DNA from 3 places in the Paenibacillus salivarius genome. Region 2 is predicted to be linked to each of the others. Evidence: riboswitches for the same ligand, from Rfam matches in the RefSeq annotation. Region 2 holds a riboswitch; each other region holds the start of a gene.

Region 1 (6,484 bases), 660 kb from region 2:
GATGTGACCAGTGCCAACTATAGCTGGGCCGTCAACGAAATCGGCGTGCTGGCTTCCCAGGACATCATTACCGGTCAAAGCGCGGATGTGTTTGCCCCCGGCAAGCAAGTGACCCGGGCGGAGTTCGTTTCACTGCTTGTTCGTGCGCTGGAATTGAATCGGAACGGCGCGGCGGCAGCCAGCTTCACCGATGTGTCCGCCGACAGCTGGTACAATGATGCGATTCAAGCCGCGGTTGCGAATGGACTTGTGAGCGGATATGCGGATCAACGCTTTGCTCCGAATCAGAACATCACGCGGGCCGAAATGGCCGTGATCTTGTCCAAGGCGCTGAAATTTGCGGGAGCTCAGGACAATGCGGGCTTACAACCGGCCGCATTCGCGGATGCGGACAGCATCCGGGACTGGGCGAAGGAAGCGGTCGGCAAGGTGACCGAATCCGGACTCATGCAGGGCCGGAGCGGCAACCGGTTTGAAGCCGGCAGCTTCACCACCCGAGCCGAAGCAGCCGTCGTCGTATACCGGTTGTATAAATTGAATACAAAGTAATGGATGGCTGAAATGAAGAAAAGCGCGAGTGCGGGGAATTCTCTCCCTGCGACTCGCGCTTTTAATTTTTACCCGATGGGCGCCCGCCGCTTATTGCGGGAGCGTCAAGGCATTTTCGTCGGCGGTCACGATGATGACCTTGGCGTTCGTCATGCCCGGCAGCGACCGGGTCATGATCGGGGAATGGTAGGCCTTGATTTTCATGCCTGCTTTCAAAGTCGTATCTCCGCCAAGCGCCGGAAGGATGACGGTGTCTTCCGAAATGTTCAGAATCACGTCATTATTCTTCGAGTCGTCGGATCCGACGTTCACATATACTCGTCCTTCCACGGTAAAGTCGGAGGCCTCGATGGTACCTTCCACCTTCGGAAGCTCCGCCGTTTGAACGATGATTTTTTCGGCATGAGAGCGCGGAGGGTAACTCAAAGCCATAAATTTGGAATAGAACACCTTCACCGCGAGGTCGGCTTTCAGCGCATCCTTTGTCAGGGCCGTTCCGTTTTCGTCCACGATTTCGGTGTCTTCGTCCACGGCCAGCATGATATAGTTCGTTCCGCCTTGCTCCAGCGGCTGCCCAACGACCGTCATTTGATCATCGGACATATTCGTGATCACGCCGTCCGTTCCGGGCGCCTCATCGTTAACGGCCGATTCCGTATTCACCATCACGTAGCTGGCGTTCGATTGCGCCGGCAAGCTCATCATGACGGCAGGGCCATAGAACGCTCTGACAGTCATGCCGGATTTAATATCGAACGCGGCAATGTTGTTTCCGTTTTGATCCAGCAGCACGGTTTTCTCCGAAAAATGCAGCACGATGCTATCTTCGATCCCGGAGGAAATGTCGGTGCCTTGCACGAAAATACCGTTATCCCGAATTTCCGAAACGGTCCCGTCGATGGCGGCAAAGGATTGATCCTGAACGACCAGGGTCAACGCCGTCCCGCGGGCTGGCAGGCTTTTCGTAATGTTCGGGCCGTAAAAGGCCTTAACCGCTTTCTTTTCGTCAATGATCGTTTTCAGCGCGACCTTTTGTCCTTTCGCGTCCACGATCTTTGTATCATTGGTGATATTCAGCACGATTTCGCTTTGATCCGACTTGGCGAGTCCCCGGCCTTTTACCGTAATGAATTTCCCGGTGTGATCATTCACGAAATGGGTGATAAGTCCGAGTGTCCCGGGCACAACCGCTTTCTCTTGTTGAGCTGCCTTGGCAGGTGCTTGGGCGGGCAAAGACGGCAGTCCGTCTTGAGCAAACGCGGCAAGCGGAAGGGCGGTCATCGCGAGCAAGGATGCTGTTGCAATCGTTTTGGTCATTTTCTTCATCATGTCAGTCCTCCAAGTGAGTTTTCTTCCTCTTCTTCCCACTCTCAGACGTAAAATGTGGCAAAAGGTTGCATAATTCGCAAACTCCCTCCTACAATGGGGGAAAAGAGTGCAGAGTGACGATTTATCGAAAGGGGGCGTAACCCATGACTTTGCAGCAACTCAAATATGTCATCGAAGTCGCGAGCCGCGGCTCCATGAACGAGGCGGCCAAACGGCTGTTCATTTCCCAGCCCAGCCTTTCCAACGCGATCCGCGATTTGGAGGAAGAAATCCGGATCACGATTTTCGAGCGGACGAACAAAGGGATTTCGCTAACGAACGAAGGGGCGGAGTTTCTGGGCTATGCGCGCCAGGTCGTGGAACAGGCGGAACTGCTGGAAAACCGGTATATGTACGGAAAGCTGTCGTCGCAGCATTTTTCGGTATCGACGCAGCATTATGCGTTTGCCGTGAACGCCTTCGTGGATGTCGTCCGGGAATTCGGCCTGGAGGAATATGAACTGGCGCTCCGCGAGACGAAAACTTATGAGATCATCGAGGACGTAAAGTCCCGCCGCAGCGAAATCGGGATTCTGTATCTGAACGACTTTAACGCCAAAGTAATCAACAAACTGCTTAAGGATGCGGGACTTCAGTTCAACAGTTTGTTCGTGGCCAAGCCGCACATCTTTATCAGCATTCAAAATCCGCTGGCCAAGCAATCGGTCGTTACGATCGATCAGCTCCGGGAATATCCGTATTTATCGTTTGAACAAGGGGAGTTCAATTCGTTTCATTTTGCCGAAGAAATTCTCAGTACGCTGTCTCATCCGAAAAGCATCCGGGTCAACGACCGGGCCACGTTATTTAACCTGCTTATCGGCCTAAACGGGTATACGATATCCACCGGCGTGCTGAGCTCCGATTTAAACGGGAACGAGATCATTCCGGTACCGCTGGATTGCGACGAAACGATCAATGTCGGCTGGATTTGCCACAAACATGCGACCCTTTCCGAGCTGGCGCTGGCCTATGTCCGGGCTTTGGAGGCGTCGGTCGGCCCTTCGGAGGCGTCGGATCATGCAGAGGATGCAGGCTTTGCCGAAAGCGGCGGGGATCTGAACGGCTCGGCGGTATGATGATAACGACATAAAAGGGCCTTATTTTGCGGAAAAGGATCTATTCCATCCAAATAGCGGCCCAAAAGGGCCTTATTTTGAGAAGAAGGCACCCGATGACCAGAATTTTGCGCTCTTTCCGGAAAATAAGGACGTAAAAGGGCCCTATTTTACGACTACAAACCCAAAACGACGAAATAAGGCCCAAAATGGCCCTTATTACCAATGAACCGCGCGTCAAATGGGCTAATCCAAGCCCCTTCCGCATATCCATGGGATATGAAGGAGCGTGACGATGATGGACAAGATCGTAGAGCGGTTTTATGAAATCAAGCAAGCTCAAAAGGAGCTGGAACAGGAACTTGCATCCTTACGGCAGGAAATTTTGGATTATTGCGGCGAGCGGAATGTGACGAAACTTGAAGTCGGCGGACATGAAGTCAAGCTCGTCCAGCAGCAGCGCAGGGAATACGATGAGCATAAGCTGTACGAGGCGCTGCCCGATCCGGAATTGTGGCGGATGCTTTCCAAACCCGACTCCTCCAAGATCGCGAGCCTGGTCAAGCTGAAGGTGATCCCTGACGAGAAGCTGAAAGACACCTATACGCTAAAAAATATAACTCTCGTGCAAGTAGATAAGAAGTAGCCGAAGTTTTAAATTGATTTTGAATTGACAGAATTTGCAAACCCGGGTACATTAGTAAACAATAGAATAGGAAGTCCACTAGGGGAGCCGTCGGCGGCTGAGACAAGAGTACAAATCTTGGACCCTTTGAACCTGATCTAGTTCGTACTAGCGTAGGAAAGTGGAGCCGGTCTTAGCTGTATCTGCAGACGACTTGCCGTTTGGTTGTTAGCTAGCGATATGTATGAGCCGCTCCGTTTTCGGGGCGGCTTTTTTGGTGTGATCAAACCCGGTTTATAGTGCATGGAATCGGGACATGGGGATCCGCCGCCTCCTTCCCAGGGCTTCCTGATCTTTCATTTGACTCTAATCTTGAAAGGTGGAGAAAACATGAGCTTTACGGAGGAATTGCGCAAGGAGACGGACGGGTTGTTCGAGGCGATATTCGAGCATCCGTTCGTTCAGGGGATTGCGTCGGGCAACCTCGGAAGAGAGCAGCTGATTCATTACGTCAAACAGGATTCCGAATATTTGAATGCATACATGCGGATTTACGGGGTGGCCATTTCAAAATGCGCGAACCGCGAGGACATCGCCATGTTCAACGAGCAAATTTCTTTTATCCTGAACCGGGAAATCCATCCGCACGGGAATTTTTGCAATGTTGCGGGGGTTCGTTATGAAGACCTGCAAGGATTTCCGCTTGCGCCAAGCGCCCATCATTACATTCGGCATATGCTGACGGTCGCGCATGAGGGAAGCCTCGGGGAGATCATGGCCGCGCTTTTGCCTTGCCCGTGGACCTATTTGGAAATCGGGAGAAAATTGATGGACGAAGTACGGCCGGATGAGGGGCATCCGTTCTACGAATGGATCCATTTCTACGGGAACACGGCGGGAGGCGCGACAAGCAAGTTCCGCCAATTGGTCGATGCGTGGGCCGAAGGGGCCACCGAGGCGGAGCGCGGGCGGATGAAGGAGTATTTTGTGCACAGCTGTCAGTTGGAGTACATGTTCTGGGATATGGCCTACAAGCTCGAAGAATGGCCGGTGCCGCTTGCGGCTGCTGTATATTGATGCGACTACGAGGTTTTGACGAGTGAAAAATAGCTTGGGAAATGGGGTTTGAACGGACATGAGCATGCTGGAAAAAGAGTTGTCCGCCCTGCTGACGCAGGTGCAAAATACGAAACCGCTCGTTCATAATATGACGAATGTCGTGGTGACCAACTTTACTGCGAACGGCCTTTACGCCCTTGGCGCCTCGCCGGTCATGGCCTATGCGCCGGAAGAAGTCGCGGATATGGCCAAAATCGCGGGCGCGCTTGTGCTGAACATCGGCACGCTATCGAGCGAACTGATCGACGCGATGATCGTCGCCGGAAGGTCGGCGAACGAGCACGGCGTGCCGGTGCTGCTCGATCCGGTCGGGGCCGGGGCGACCCGGTTCCGGACGGAATCCGCGCTAAGAATACTGAGCAAGGTCCACGTATCGCTGGTACGCGGCAATGCGGCGGAGGTCGCGAACCTTCTTGGAGAAGGAGGCGTCATCAAAGGGGTTGACGCCGGAGATAGCGACACCTACGAGAATGCTTCCCTCGCCGTAAGGGCCGCTCGGCAGTTCGGCGCGGTCGTGGCGATCACCGGACGGGAGGATGTGATTGCCGACGGGACGGCTTGCCGCGGCATTAGCGGCGGGGATGCGCTGCTGACCCAAGTGACCGGCACGGGATGCTTGCTGACGTCGGTGCTCGGAGCTTTTGCGGCGGTTTGCCCGGATATGCTGCTTGCCGGGACGGCAGGACTGGCCTTTTACGGAACGGCAGCGGCCCGTGCGGCAGAGCGTACGGCGGCCTTCGGTCCGGGCAGCTTCCAGATTGCTTTCCTGGATGAACTTGCGAAGCTGCATCCGCATTCGCTCAAAGGCTATGCCGCCGTCCGCGACATCGAGACGGCGACAACCGGGGGAGCTGTATGAGTATGAGCATGAGCATCACCGGGACGGGGAAGGACTTCACTGGCAGGGCGTTGACGATCGCCGGATCGGACAGCGGCGGAGGAGCCGGTATCCAGGCCGACCTCAAGACGTTTCAGGAGCTTGGCGTTTACGGCATGTCGGCGATCACGGCGGTGACCGTGCAGAATACCCTCGGCGTCAGCGGCGTTTATCCGCTGCCGCCCGAGGCGGCGGCCGAGCAAATCGCCGCCGTGGGCGAGGATCTCGGCGTCGACGCGCTCAAGACGGGCATGCTGTTCAGCGCGGACATCATTCGCGCCGTTGCGGCCGAAATCCGGCGCTTCGGCTGGGACCGGGTCGTCGTCGATCCGGTTATGATCGCGAAGGGCGGCGCGGAGCTGCTGCTGCCGGAAGCGGTCCGGGCGCTGAAGGAGGAACTGCTGCCGCTCGCGATGATCGTTACGCCGAACATTCCGGAGGCGGAGGCGCTGTCGGGCATGGCGATCCGGTCGATGGAAGACCGGAAGGAAGCGGCTTGGCGGATCGCGAGCATGGGGCCGAAGCTGGTCGTAATCAAGGGCGGGCACGATCAGGCCAGCCCCGGGGTGGCCGTCGACGTGCTGTACGACGGCTGCGGCTTCACCGAGCTGGCCGGGCGGCGGATCGAAACCCGGCACACGCACGGGACCGGGTGCACGTTTTCCGCCGCATTGACCGCCGGCCTGGCGAAGGGGCTGCCGGCCGCCGAGACGGTGCGGGCGGCCCGGGAATTTATCCAGGCTGCCATCGAGGACAGCCTCGAGCTCGGTCAGGGCCACGGGCCGACCAACCATTGGGCGTACCGCCGCCGCCAGCGCCTTGAGGTGCGGCGATGATGGGCGCCCGGTTAGCGCCCGGGCGCGTGCGCGAGCTGCTGCGGATGTACCT
Region 2 (6,484 bases):
TGATGTTTCGTACCTCGAGCGCGGGAGGTGTAGCCGGATTTGTCGTAGGTTCCGTAACCACGAGGACACGCTCCTTTCTATTTATCGTTATCGGCCGGCCTGTAGCGGACCAGCCATTTTTCAAGCAGGGCGATCAGAATGAACATCGCCAGGCTGATGGCCACGATGACGGCGATGGCAACGAAAGTTTTGTCCGTGCGATATGACGCTTTTTGCAGCATCATATAGTAACCGATTCCTTTGTCCGCCCCGACCCACTCGGCGATGATCGCGCCCATAACGCTGTAGGTTGCCGCAATTTTCATCCCCGAAAACATGGACGGCAGGGCATGGGGGACTTCCAGCTTATAAAAGATTTGCGCTTTCGTCGCCCCGGCCATTCTCATATAATCCAGCATGACCCGGTCGGTTCGGGTTAGGCCGTCCATCGCCGATACGGCAACCGGAAAGAAACAAACCAGCGTGATGATGATGATTTTGGGCAGAACCCCGAAACCGAACCAGATCATGAGCAGGGGAGCGAGGGCGATGACAGGCACGTTTTGGGTCAGAATGATCAACGGATAAAGCGATGATTTCAGAAACGGAATATAATGAAGCGCAAAGGCGACAAGGAGTCCGACGGCGGTCCCGATCACGAAACCGATGATCATAAGCCGGAGCGTCGCGAGCGTATGGCCCCAAAGATTTTCAGCTTCGGCCGACGACACCTTGACGATATCGGCGGGGCTCGGAAGGATCCATTTTTCGATATGAAATACGGAGACGGCCCCTTGCCAAACGATCAAAAACAAGATGACCGCCACGAGGGGCGGCCATATGCTTTTTAAGAGCCGGCTGAGCTTCATGGACGATACTTCTCGGTCAGCTTGTCCATGCTGGCGCCTTCCGGATTGTACAAAATTTTGATCTGGGAGATCACTCCGTTGCTGCCGAACTCCACGACCGCTTCATTCATACGTTTGACGATGGCCAGCAGTTCATCCAGATCGCCCTCCATGGTCGTCTCCAGCGGATTCACCTGATATTTCACCCCGGAGGCTTGAATGACCTCGATTGCACGGTCGACATAAGGAATTACATCCTCACCGTTCGGGGTTTTCGGAATGATTTGAATGCTTAACAGTGCATTTGACATAATCGATCATCCTTTCATCGGTTATTCGGATCAGTTATTCGGGCAAAAATTCATTCGTAAATGCTTTATCCGTATCCAGCGGCTTTTCGATCAGACCGCGTTCGTGCATCCAGTCGGAATAGTTTTGCCAAACTTCGCGTTTTTGCTCTCCCCAACGGGCGGCGTCATCCTTGTATTTCGGGCTGAGCCATTTTTGGCTGGCGGCGACAAGATCCTTATCCAGCTCGGGCACGGCTTTTATAAGTATGTCTGTCGACTCCTCCGGATGGTCGATGGTGTACTCGTAGCCTTTGGTTGTAGCCCGCATGAAGGCCTTGACCAGCTCGGGATCCTCAGCGATCGTTTTCTCGTTCGTGACGATGACCGGCGTATAGTAATCCAGGCTTTCGGAATAATCCTTGACGAATTGCATATCCAGCGGTTCTCCGCGAAGGTCGGCCTCGATTCCCGTCCATGCGTAGAATATCCAGGCAAAGTCGATATCCCGTTTCACGGCCGTAAAATAATCCGCTTCCCCCATATTGACGAATTTCACCTTGTTTACATCGGCTCCGCTCTGGTCCATGATCGATTTCAGAATCGCCTCCTCGACCGGTGAGCCCCAGCCGCCATAGGTTTTTCCTTCATAATCCTTCGGAGATTTGATGTTCCGGTCCACCGGTGCGGCAAAGCCGGACGTGTTATGCTGAATGACCGCGGCGATGGAAACGAGCGGGAGCCCTTGAATTCTCGCTTGGGTCACGCCTTCCTGGTAACTTACGCCAAAGGGAACTTCACCCGAGGCAACCATGGCGTCGGCACCGGCGGAGCCCGGCAGGATGATATCGACGTTCAGGCCTTCTTCTTCGTAAAAACCTTGCTCCTTGGCCACGTAGAAACCGGTGTGATTCGTATTGGGGCTCCAGTCGAGCAAAATCTTGACGTCTTTCAGGGAGGCGGGTTGTCCGTTTCCGGATGCGCCGGCGCCGTTTTTCGCTGCGTTGTTTGCCTTTCCGTTGTCCTGTCCGCAGGCCGTAAGGGCTACGAGCAGTACGGTGCACAGCGCAAGCCATGCCGATTTTTTAAGTCTCACCATCATTCTCTCCTTCATTTGTTCGGAAATTTCCGCAGGTTGCAATCTGGCAGTTCCGGCCAACAAAAAAAGCGCCCCGGATCGGGACGCGTAGGTTTAGGTTCATGGCTATGAATGGATAAGTTCATGGCTAATCATTCTTCCTACGCTGGCATTACCCAGATCAGGTTAAAGGGTCAGTATCTTGCGGGATACAATCTCAGCCGGCCGAATTTCCAGCTCCCCTGAACTATTATGCTGCGGATTACAATTGTCATTATAGTCCGGCATCCCAAATCTGTCCAGCAGGGGAGTGGAGGGACTACGGGCGATTTGCTTTTTTATCCAGATGAGCGTATAATGAGGTTAATTAAGTTTGGAGAAGTGATATTCACGTATTGAAAAGAGTGTCAATTTCTAAAAATGAACTTTTTTCAATATGTGAATTTTTTTATGTAAAAAAGGAGCATGTTAATAATAATCAAGGAGGTAACTTTCATGGAAACTGGAACAGTGAAATGGTTCAATGCCGAGAAAGGTTTCGGCTTTATCGAAGTGGAAGGCGGAAATGACGTATTCGTACATTTCAGCGCAATCCAAGGCGATGGCTTCAAAACGCTTGACGAAGGTCAACGCGTACAATTCAGCGTCGTTCAAGGCAACCGCGGACCGCAAGCCGAGAATGTCGTAAAACTGTAATGCAGGCACAAGCTGCTCTTAACGCGTGCGTTAAGGGCAGCTTTTGTTTTTTTGAGGGAGTGATCGTTCACCCCGCAATATCTTTTTTGGGAGGTTATCATGAACTACCGTAAAAAAACGATCGAAGAAGTTCCTGAGGAGAATACCACGGTTTGGTCTTGCGTTAGCGAGGATTGCAACGGATGGATGCGGGATAACTTTACGTTTGATTACAATCCGGTATGTCCGCTGTGTTCCTCTGAAATGGTAAAGGGAACGAAGATGCTTCCGCAGCTTATTAACACCACTTCCATGAAGACGGGCCAATAACCGCTCCGAAAAAATAAATCGATAACCATGGCTGCCTGCTGAGGCGGCCTTTTTTATGTTGAATAGACCATGGCCGGGGTCACCGAGCCCCCGTTGGAAAAAATCCAATGAACTCTCTATGGTATGGTTACAACTCGGCACTCCATTGGAAAAAATCCAACGATGTTGAACCATCGGCACCCGTTTTGATGAAAAAGCACGTGTTTGATTGGATATTATCCAATGAAGGCCCTGTTTTCGCCCTGATTTGGGAGAAATGGTTGGATTTTTTACAACGAAGGGTGTTCGGAGCGTGCGTGATGCGTTTAACGCGCCCGCCGCGTTTACCGGCGATTCGTTAAGCCCCGCTCCGGCTTTTCCAGTACAGGATGGCGATTTGCGTGCGGTCCCGGACGCCCAGCTTGCCAAGGATGTCGGTGACATAATTTTTAACCGTGCCTTCGCTTAAAAATAACTGGGCGGCGATCTCCTTGTTGGACATGCCGTCGGCGATCAAGCGGACCACGTTTTGTTCCGCCGCCGTTAGGCCGGCCGCGGCAAACCGGGCTTCCGGAGGGGAAGAGGGGGCTTGGCGCAGCAGGCCCGTCAGCTTCCGCGCGACGTCCGGGTGGATGAGCATGTTTCCGCTATGCACGGTTTTGATGCCCTGAATGATCCGGTCGGGAGGGATATTTTTAAGCAGATATCCGCTGGCTCCGTTACGGAGCGCCTCAAGAATATATTCATCGTCATCGAACGTCGTCAGCATCAATACGGAAATGTCGGCAGAGATCGCTTTGATCTTCCGGGTTCCCTCCACGCCGTCGCATTCCGGCATGCGGATATCCATCAGGACGACATCCGGATGGGGGCCGCGCGCGATGAGCTCTGCCGCTTCCGCTCCGTTTCCCGCAGACCCGGCCACTTCGATTTCGGGATCGAGACCGATCAGTAAAGTCAGGCTTTCCCGGATAAACGGGTCATCATCCACTATGAATACCGACAGGTTCGGCATGAGTAATCACTCCTACTAAATAAATGAGTACCAAAGCGTTTTTGAACAACTCTCAAATAATTTCTTCGCGACGGATGACAGGGAGCTTTGTCGTTATCGTAAATACCGGCTCCAAGGCGATTTCAAGCCGGCCTCCGGCCAGAATGCACCGTTCCCGCATGCCGGTGAGACCAAGCCCCGCGTTTTCGGCCGGGAGGCTCGACGGGGGGACGCCGTCGTTGCTGACCGCCATCCATATTTCCTGTTCTCGGTAGGATATGACGATCGTGACGGAAGCGGGATGTCCGTGCTTCAGTGCGTTCGTGATCGCTTCGCGCGCATTTTTGTACATAATCATCTCCTGGCTGGGATACAGGGGATAAGGGTTCCCTTCGACGGTCAGCCCGGTGCGAATCCCGGTTTCCCGGCCGACCTCCTCCAGCATGCGGCTAAGGGAATGGATCCCGGCCGGAGCCTCGGACGGCTTCATCCGCCGAACCGCCGCCCTCATTTCATCCAGCCCGGAGGTCAGTTGGTCGCGGATTTGCCGCAGCATGGTCATGCCCTTTTCCTGATCGGCGGGGATGACCTGGAGCGCGGCTTCCATCATCATTTTGGCCCGGATAAGGCGGTGGCCGACATCGTCATGGAGCTGCCGGGAAATCCGGTTTCGTTCCTCCGCCTGGGCGGCCCCTTCCACCTGTTTCGTGAAGAGGACCAGACGGTTTCGCGTTTCGTCCAGCTCGTAATGCTTCTTACGCAGGGCGTCGTAATGCAGTTCGGCCGTTTCCTTCTTCTGCTCCGCATGTCCCAGCGTGGCCAGGAGAAATGCGGTGCTAAGAACGAATATATTGCAGACCGCGATCCATGACGTAGGCTGACCCTGAAGAGCAAAGTTGAGAGCGGCAAGGTGGAAAACCAACAAAATCCAGCGTGAACGGGTCCGGGTCGGCGGCAGTTGGAAATAGAGAAAGACCGGGCTGACGGCTGCAATGTCCGTCAGCCCTCCGTATGTCCGGCAGAACCAGGCCGCGTACAAAATTTGCAGGGCGGCCAGGGCCATAATTGGAGCTTCCGTGACGGCAAGAAAGCCGGCAACGGCGAAAGCAAGCAAGAACAAGGAACGGAGAACAAACAAACCGTAACCATGTCCGGTCAGCGAATAAATTTCAACCATGCAGGAAATCAGGACGATTCCGCAGGTCAGCGTCAGCAGCAGCCGCTTGGGCATTGTCGCAGCTCCTTCGTAGTTCCTCAATTTGGCTACATTATAACACATGAAGAAGGTGACTAAAGTCATTCTCAGATGATGACGTTCTCTACCTTCGCGGAACGCCGCAGCTTGGTACAATGAATTCAAATCAGAGGAATATCTCGGAGGGACGTGAAGTTTAATGGCTTTTGTGGAAATGAAAGACGTCATCAAACGATATGGAGATAAACTGTCGGTCGATCATTTGAATTTGGACATTCAGCAAGGGGAAATTTTCGGGCTGCTCGGTCCGAATGGAGCGGGCAAAAGCACGACGATCAATATGATCGTCGGCCTGCTGCGGATGGATCAGGGCGAAATCCGCGTCGACGGAATCTCCGTGAAGGAGCAGGTGCTGGAAGTCAAGCGGCGGATCGGCCTGGTACCGCAGGATCTTGCGCTATATGAGGGCATGTCTTCCGCCGACAACGTCGCTTTTTTCGGTAAGTTGTACGGCTTGCGCGGCCGGGAATTAAAAGAACGCACCGCCGAGGCGCTGCGTTTTGTCGGACTCGAGGACCGCGCCAAGCAGCTGCCCAAAACGTTCTCCGGCGGGATGAAACGCAGGCTCAATATCGCCTGCGCCATCATGCATCACCCCAAGCTCATTATTATGGATGAGCCGACGGTGGGCATCGATCCGCAGTCCCGAAATCATATTTTGGAATCCGTCCGGGAATTGAACCGTATGGGATCCACGGTGATCTATACGAGCCACTATATGGAGGAAGTTTCGGCCATTTGCGACCGGGTGGCCATCATGGATCAAGGGCATGTGATCGCTTGCGGCACTCAGGAGGAATTGCGCGAACGCGTTGCGGGGGAAGAAAAGATAAAAATAAAAGCCACGGGGATCGGAGAGGCGGCCCTTCAGGAATTGCGGATGCATCCGCGGATTTCCCGGGTGCTGCAGCAGGATCAAGATCTGGAGCTGTTTACGCCATCATCGCAAAACGATCTGCAGGATATTTTGTATATTTGCGCGAAGCATGACGCCGTCGTCCATTCGGTCGTTTGCGAACAGCCAACCCTTGAAACGCTGTTTTTAAACCTGACCGGACG
Region 3 (6,484 bases), 880 kb from region 2:
TGCTTCTGTAGCTCCTCCGCCTCTTCGAGTGTCGTCGCCACTTTATACATGCCTTGGTCGATATATCCGATATGTACGCCCGACAGCTCTTCAAGATCGTCAATCACCGCCGGAAACATCGCCCGGCTTCTTCGCGCGAGACGAGAAAAGGGGCCGTCTTCCGCAAGTTCCGTCTGCGCCTCCAGCATTCCGGCTGCCGCCCCCGAAGCTTTGCAGGCGATCTGCCCCGACTCAAGAACGGCGACCTTCCATCCTCTTTTCGCCAAAAAATAAGCCGTCGCGTTCCCGATAATTCCACCGCCGATCACGACGCAATCCGCATGCTTACCCAACCTGATCCCCTCCACTGGTTAATGTAAGCCTCTCGGAATTCACCATTCCGCATTAGCCCTGGCCTGACGGCCAGGGTCTTTATTTGTTTCACCCCCAAAGTATGGTGCGAACAAACTTTCCTCTTGACTTTTTCGAAACACCCCAATAATCGCCGAGAAGGCATTTTTATTGCCTACCTTTTAATTTGGGTGATTGTAATGTCGATTGTATCTCGTTCTCATCAGGACTACCTGGCCTTCGTACGCGATCAACTTCGAAAGGAGTACAACTCCCCGGAAGCTATGCGGTTTTTGCAGCGCTTCTACAGCGATATCATCTTCTGGATCACAGCGATTGACCTGTCCGCTGCAGCTTCCTTGATGCAGTCGGCCTATTCTTCTAAGCCAAGAGGCCGAAAGCCTCACGATCCCGCCGACATGCTCCGCTGCCTGCTCCTTATGACCAAGCTTGAGCTGAGCGTCGATGAGGGGGTCGTCGCCATTCGCACGACGCCTGTTTATGCCATTCTTTGCGGTTTCAACCCTGGCGAGTCGCCGGGCGTCGGGACGTTCTACGACTTTTTCCCCCGGCTTTGGCGGGCATCCAAGCCGCATAAGACTGGGCGCATCAAACGTCGCCTGAAGAAGCCGCGAAAGAAAGGCAAGAAGAATGAAAAGCAGGAACCCAAAAACCCAAAAATTACGGAGAGGCTCGTCTCCCGCGTCCTGCGCGAGGGCAAAATCCACTATGCCCCCAAGGAGCACGACCTGTTGCAGCAATTGTTTCAAACCATGTTTGTCGCACCTTCCGCGGCAAAGGGATTGCTCGGTGATACGAACGCTTTTCGCGTCATCGGCGATGGATCTCCAGTTGAAGCCGGGGCGCGTTCCTTCGGTAAATTCCTTTGCGATTGCCGCAAGTCGGGCAACTGGAAATGTACCTGCAAACGGCAATTTTCCGATCCCGATGCAGATTGGGGCTGGGACAGCTACCGCGAGAAGTATTACTACGGACGCACGCTTTACATGTTTACCGCCGCGGACAGCGCCTATGATCTGCCCGTGTATCCGCGATTGTTTCGCGCCAGCCAACACGATGCCGTATCGTGGATTTGCGGTTACCGCGAACTTCGCTACTGGTACGCGGATTGGAAGGTGGGAGAGGCGATCTTGGATTCGGCCCACGACGCCCTCCCGATCTATACCATGCTGGAACATGATGATGTTAGCAGCATCATCGACCTGAATCTCAGGCGTTCCGGGCATACGGTATACAATGAAATGAAAATAAACTCCGATGGTGTTCCCGTCTGCCCCATTGGTCGCAAGATGTCCTGCTGGGGCAAGTGTCCGGGGCGGCAGCGTATCAAGTGGCGCTGCCCCGCCAAAGTTGGAAAATGGGAGTGTCCTACTCCGTGTTCGCCTTCCGAGTACGGAAGAACGTTCTATACGTCGACAGCCGATAATCCGCGCTTGTTCCCACGCATCCGCCGTGATAGCAAGGAATGGAGAAAGCGTTACGCGATGCGAACCGGCGTTGAGCGTTGCATTAAGCGTCAGAAGACTGATTACAAGTTGGAATCTTCGCGCGGCCGCAGTTCACGTCACTGGAACATTCGAGTTTATCTTATTGCCATGTGTCAGCACGCTGACGCATGGTTCGAAGAAGCAAAGAAACAAAAACTGTTGCCATCCATTCAGCATTGGCTTAACGAATCTGTTGCCGCATAAGCCCAATTTTTAAAAAATGGAGGACCTTGTGTTTCTTTGGCATGCGCATTCATGAAAATCGCTTTCATTATCGTGCTAGTATTCATTTTTTGCGCTCATCACCCCTCGCTCGAACTCGAATCCCCCAGTTTAATCCGAGCTCCTATTAATGATTCCGCGTATTTCATGGCTGCTTTCTTTGGGTCCTCCGCCCGCAAAATGCCGGACATGACGGCAATGCCGTCCACTCCTGTGCCCAGCACCTCTTCCACATGCTCCGGCTTGATTCCGCCAATGGCCAACACCGGTATGCGCAGAGCCCGTTTGATGGCCGTGAGTTCCTCAAGCCCCTTCGGCGGCCGCCCCTCCTTGGACCGGGTCGCATACACATGTCCATATAGCACATAATCGGCGCCCCTGCGCTCCATATCCACCGCCTCTTCGTACGAGTGAACCGAGCCGCCTGCCGTGAGCGTCGGCATCATGCTTTTGACGACGTCGACCGGTAAACTGTGGTAGGCAAGATGTACCCCGGCACACACCGCCTTGGCGACATCGGCCCGGTCGTTGATGATGATTTTGCTCAGGGGAACTCCCTTGCCGACCAAAGACTGAACCGCCTCATATACTTCTTTTGCGGCCCTTTTCTTTTCCCGGATATGAAATTTGTCCACAAACGGCTCGATCTCTGCTGCGATGCCCGCGAACGCGGACAAGGACAGCTCCCCGTCCGAAATGACGTGCAGTTGCTTTTTCATCCCGGCCTCCTTCCCGCGTTGATCGTCTTCATGACAACAAAAAAACCACCTTCGCCATAGAAAGTGGTTGTATAGGGCAAAACATCACGAATCGAGATCGCGAATGCCAGGTTCCCGTTACGCCACTTCCCTCCGCTGGTACGAGCCAGATCAGGTTCCAAGGGTCTTAAAGTTCACTTTAATCTCAGCCTTATGCAAGGCACCCCTAGTGGTTTTTCGTTGTATGAAATTGGTATTTATTGCTGTCCCCAACCTATCACGGTCTCAAAAAAATGTCAATCCGGGATCCGGGATGACCTTGTCTTTGCTTCGCCAAGGCGGAAACCTTATACTGGACAATGGAACCTGTGATTGTACATCGTGCCGGATCTGTGGGTACCGAATACATAGTTCCGACCTATCAATTCTATGTGCCGGAGGCCGAAGATGCTATCCTTTGAACAAAAACTGCAAGTGTTGGATTCCTTTCCCGAGCTGACGAGAAAAAATGTATCCCTGGGCCGGGTCAATTATCAGTATGAGCAAAGCGTGCACGACAAAAAAACGGTAGCGTACCACCTGCACCCTAACGGGAACGGCTACATTTATGCCGCCATGCTGGAAGGCTACGAGCCCGATGACAAGGGTTACGTCAACATCCGGGATTTGCCGGAAAATGAACTGCGCGAACTGGTGCGAAAGTCGATCGATTCCCTGGCAACCGGGGGTCGGGAGATTTCAAACGGGGACCGGTCCGAACCTCCGCGCAAGGAAACGCCAGGCGGAACCTGGACCGATGCGAAGGGAAATGTGCTGACGCTTAAATACGAGGATGACCTTTGGTATCTGTATGCGGGGCTGAATCTGGAGATGGCGTTTGAAACCCGGGAAGAAGCCGGGGAGTATCTGGCCGAGGAAGGCTTTCAACCTGTGAAAAAATAAGGAAAGAGCAGTTCCGCCATTTTGGAGCTGCTCTTTTTTGCCTGAAGATGTTCAAGAATGGATCAATCCGCCATCGACATGAACAGCTGTTTTTTCAGCTCCCGGTTTCTCTCGTTGAAAAGGTCGTTGTGCGAAGACACCATCCCATACGCCTCGGCATCCGGGGTAATGTATTGCTTGGCTTTGTTGACGGCGTTGGCGGCGTCCTGAAAAGCCCCCGCGATCAGGTGCAGCTTCCCTTCATGAGCCAAAATGTCCCCTGCGGCGTAGATTCCCTCGACCGAGGTTTCACTCATCGGGGTTCCGTCGATGCCGTATTCGTTTTTCATGGCGATTTTCACTTCGCTGTTCTCCAGGAGCGCTTTATCGCGGTCATAACCATGGCTCACGACCACGTGATCGATGTCCAGCTCTACCGTGGAGCCGTCCTCGTTGTTTTTCAAAAGCACGCTGCGGATCGCTTCCCGGTCCGGCGTCCCGATCAGCTTCTCGATCGAGGTGTTCAAAAGACATACGACGTCGCTCTTCATCAGCTTCGTCACTTCCGCTTCGTGCCCTTTTAGCACTTCCTTGCGGTAAGACAGGTACACTCTCCCGGCAATCGGCGCGATCTCGTTAGCCCAATCGATCGCCGTGTTGCCTCCGCCCGAGATCAATACCGTCTTCCCTTTGAACCGGCCTAACGATTTCACCGTATAATGCAGGTTGCTCACTTCGAACCGTTCCGCGCCCTCAATATCGAGCTTCGTCGGATTCAGGATGCCTCCCCCGATGGCAAGAATAATCGTCCTGGAATAGTGCTTGGCGCCCGATGCGGTATGCAGCGTGAAAATGCGGTCCTCGCCTTGGGTAATCGAGGTGACCTTCTCTCCAAGGACAATTTCGGGATCAAAAGTCCGGCCCTGCTCGATCAACTGTCGCATCAACTGCTCCCCGGTGACCGGGGTCAGGCCGCCGATATCCCAAATCATTTTTTCCGGGTAAACGTTCACTTTACCGCCGAGAAAGGGCTGGAATTCGATCAGCTTCGTTTTCATTTCGCGCAAGCCGCTGTAGAAGGCGGAATATAGTCCCGCCGGTCCTCCGCCGATAATGGTGACATCGAATACGTTTTGTTCCATCCTGAAAACTCCCCTTTATATGAATTTAGAATCATCCACCTTGTCATCCGCTCCCGCTCCAGCAGCTCCGTCAAATAAGCGGTCGCAATTGCCGCGATATGTCCTTGATCCGCCTCGCTCAACGGATCCAAAATTATTTACAAAATTTACTTGTCACAGGGATAGAACCATCGTATCATATCTAACTGAGAATGAAAATCATTATTATTTGGCTTAGGAAGGGATTTGGAATTCCATGCAAAAAAATATAAAGCGCGTCAGCGCCCTGATGGCCATGTCCGCGCTTCTTCTGATTGTGTCCGCCTGCGGGAACGGAGCGGAACCGACGGCAAGCACGTCCTCATCCGATGCCGCGTCAGCCGGGAACCAAACATCGGAAAATGCCTCGACGACGCCGGCCTCCGCCGAAGCTGCCTCATCCGCCGATACGAAAGACGGCCTAACCGCACACGGATAGCAACTACGGCAGCGACTGAACTTGAGCAAACCTTCGATAAAGCACCGCGGCGGGTTGTCGCCAACACCCGAGGCGTAACGGAGCTGTCTGCTGAAGCTCGGGCCGGTGGATCGCATCGTTGGAACCGCCGCCTCTACGGAAAGCCGTATCCGGATGTGGTGAGGATTACGCGCCCTAAATCACGGTATTGGTGAGTGACGATACAAACAAGGAATTGGTGCTCGGCGCGAAGCCGGACCTCGTGGGGTGCCGGGGCGAGCAGTTTACGATTGAAGAGTGGGGGCATGGAACGGTGAAAGACTTGAACACATTGGGAATACGAACTTATATGCAGCATGCCAGCCGTCCCGGCACGACGATGGACGATTTGTTTACCGATATCGAGCAGTTCGGAAAAATCTTCAACATGCAAAGGCGGACATCCGAGTTCGGCGTCAGTCTAAAGGAGCGGCTCGATGCCATATCTGCCAAGTTGGAACCTATCGGCAAAGCGCGTACTTTCGTGTTTATGGTCAACTATAACGGAAATAAAGCCTCCCTTTTTGCGGGCGAATCGCTCGCGTATCAAAACGATGCCGTAAAACGGCTGAAGCTCGTCCCGGCAACGAACGAGATAGGCGACGGCGTAGGCGTAGAGAAGCTGCTTGCCATGAATCCCGACGTGATTTTGTACATGGATTTTTTAGGCAGCGGACTTGCCAACCCTGTCGAAAAGATCTATGCGAATAAGGCGCTGCAGGACCTGAACGCCGTTAAGAATAAGCAGATCTTTGTTATTCAATACAACACCTTTATGACATACAGCTTCAATATCGTTGCCGGCATTGAGGATCTGGCGAAAGAAATGTATCCGGATCTGATGGGAGAATGACGTTCATCGTTGCGACGGTCATCTGCTTGATGGCTTTCGTCAAAAACTCAAGAGAGTTAACGGAACTCACAGCCGTTATTCTCTTGCAAACGCTGAATTAGATAATCTAACGGAACTGAAAGCCGCTATTTTGCCTTCAAACCAGGTTATTTCCCTTGAAAGTCGCCAATAAGAGCGCTGAGTTCCGTTAGGGCTTGAAAATGTTACTTTTAGGCCAAATAAGGGCTGTGAGTTCCGTAAGCGTCTGTTGAGTCAATTCGATTATCGACAAAGAGGGCTGCTCCCGCGTCATCGTCAGACGTCGGTAGCAGCCCCACGCTATAGAGTTATGAATT

Evidence for each region. A riboswitch is a leader RNA that binds a small molecule or an ion and turns the genes downstream of it on or off. The one in region 2 is predicted to bind thiamine pyrophosphate.
Region 1: it holds a riboswitch for thiamine pyrophosphate, as region 2 does, so the genes downstream of both, tenA (thiaminase II) here and ACSFXJ_RS02840 (ABC transporter substrate-binding protein) in region 2, are expected to answer to the same signal.
Region 3: it holds a riboswitch for thiamine pyrophosphate, as region 2 does, so the genes downstream of both, ACSFXJ_RS24985 (thiamine phosphate synthase) here and ACSFXJ_RS02840 (ABC transporter substrate-binding protein) in region 2, are expected to answer to the same signal.

The regions. Positions count from the first base shown of each region.
Region 1 is NZ_CP195592.1:1,294,061-1,300,544, forward strand. It holds gene ACSFXJ_RS05695 (S8 family serine peptidase) at 1-549, shown strand, start outside; gene ACSFXJ_RS05700 (peptidase) at 640-1,878, opposite strand; gene ACSFXJ_RS05705 (LysR family transcriptional regulator) at 2,022-2,996, shown strand; gene ACSFXJ_RS05710 (hypothetical protein) at 3,274-3,621, shown strand; TPP riboswitch at 3,692-3,797, shown strand; gene tenA (thiaminase II) at 3,991-4,677, shown strand; gene thiM (hydroxyethylthiazole kinase) at 4,736-5,578, shown strand; gene thiD (bifunctional hydroxymethylpyrimidine kinase/phosphomethylpyrimidine kinase) at 5,581-6,432, shown strand; gene thiE (thiamine phosphate synthase) at 6,432-6,484, shown strand, end outside.
Region 2 is NZ_CP195592.1:631,681-638,164, forward strand. It holds gene ACSFXJ_RS02825 (ABC transporter ATP-binding protein) at 1-61, opposite strand, end outside; gene ACSFXJ_RS02830 (ABC transporter permease) at 78-848, opposite strand; gene ACSFXJ_RS02835 (MTH1187 family thiamine-binding protein) at 845-1,138, opposite strand; gene ACSFXJ_RS02840 (ABC transporter substrate-binding protein) at 1,173-2,216, opposite strand; TPP riboswitch at 2,334-2,446, opposite strand; gene ACSFXJ_RS02845 (cold-shock protein) at 2,688-2,888, shown strand; gene ACSFXJ_RS02850 (cold-shock protein) at 2,988-3,197, shown strand; gene ACSFXJ_RS02855 (response regulator) at 3,535-4,191, opposite strand; gene ACSFXJ_RS02860 (sensor histidine kinase) at 4,244-5,401, opposite strand; gene ACSFXJ_RS02865 (ABC transporter ATP-binding protein) at 5,565-6,484, shown strand, end outside.
Region 3 is NZ_CP195592.1:5,396,473-5,402,956, forward strand. It holds gene thiO (glycine oxidase ThiO) at 1-332, opposite strand, end outside; gene ACSFXJ_RS24980 (DDE transposase) at 531-2,042, shown strand; gene ACSFXJ_RS24985 (thiamine phosphate synthase) at 2,141-2,779, opposite strand; TPP riboswitch at 2,890-2,996, opposite strand; gene ACSFXJ_RS24990 (hypothetical protein) at 3,206-3,700, shown strand; gene ACSFXJ_RS24995 (NAD(P)/FAD-dependent oxidoreductase) at 3,763-4,821, opposite strand; gene ACSFXJ_RS25000 (hypothetical protein) at 5,057-5,278, shown strand; gene ACSFXJ_RS25005 (ABC transporter substrate-binding protein) at 5,469-6,149, shown strand; gene ACSFXJ_RS25010 (AAC(3) family N-acetyltransferase) at 6,483-6,484, opposite strand, start outside.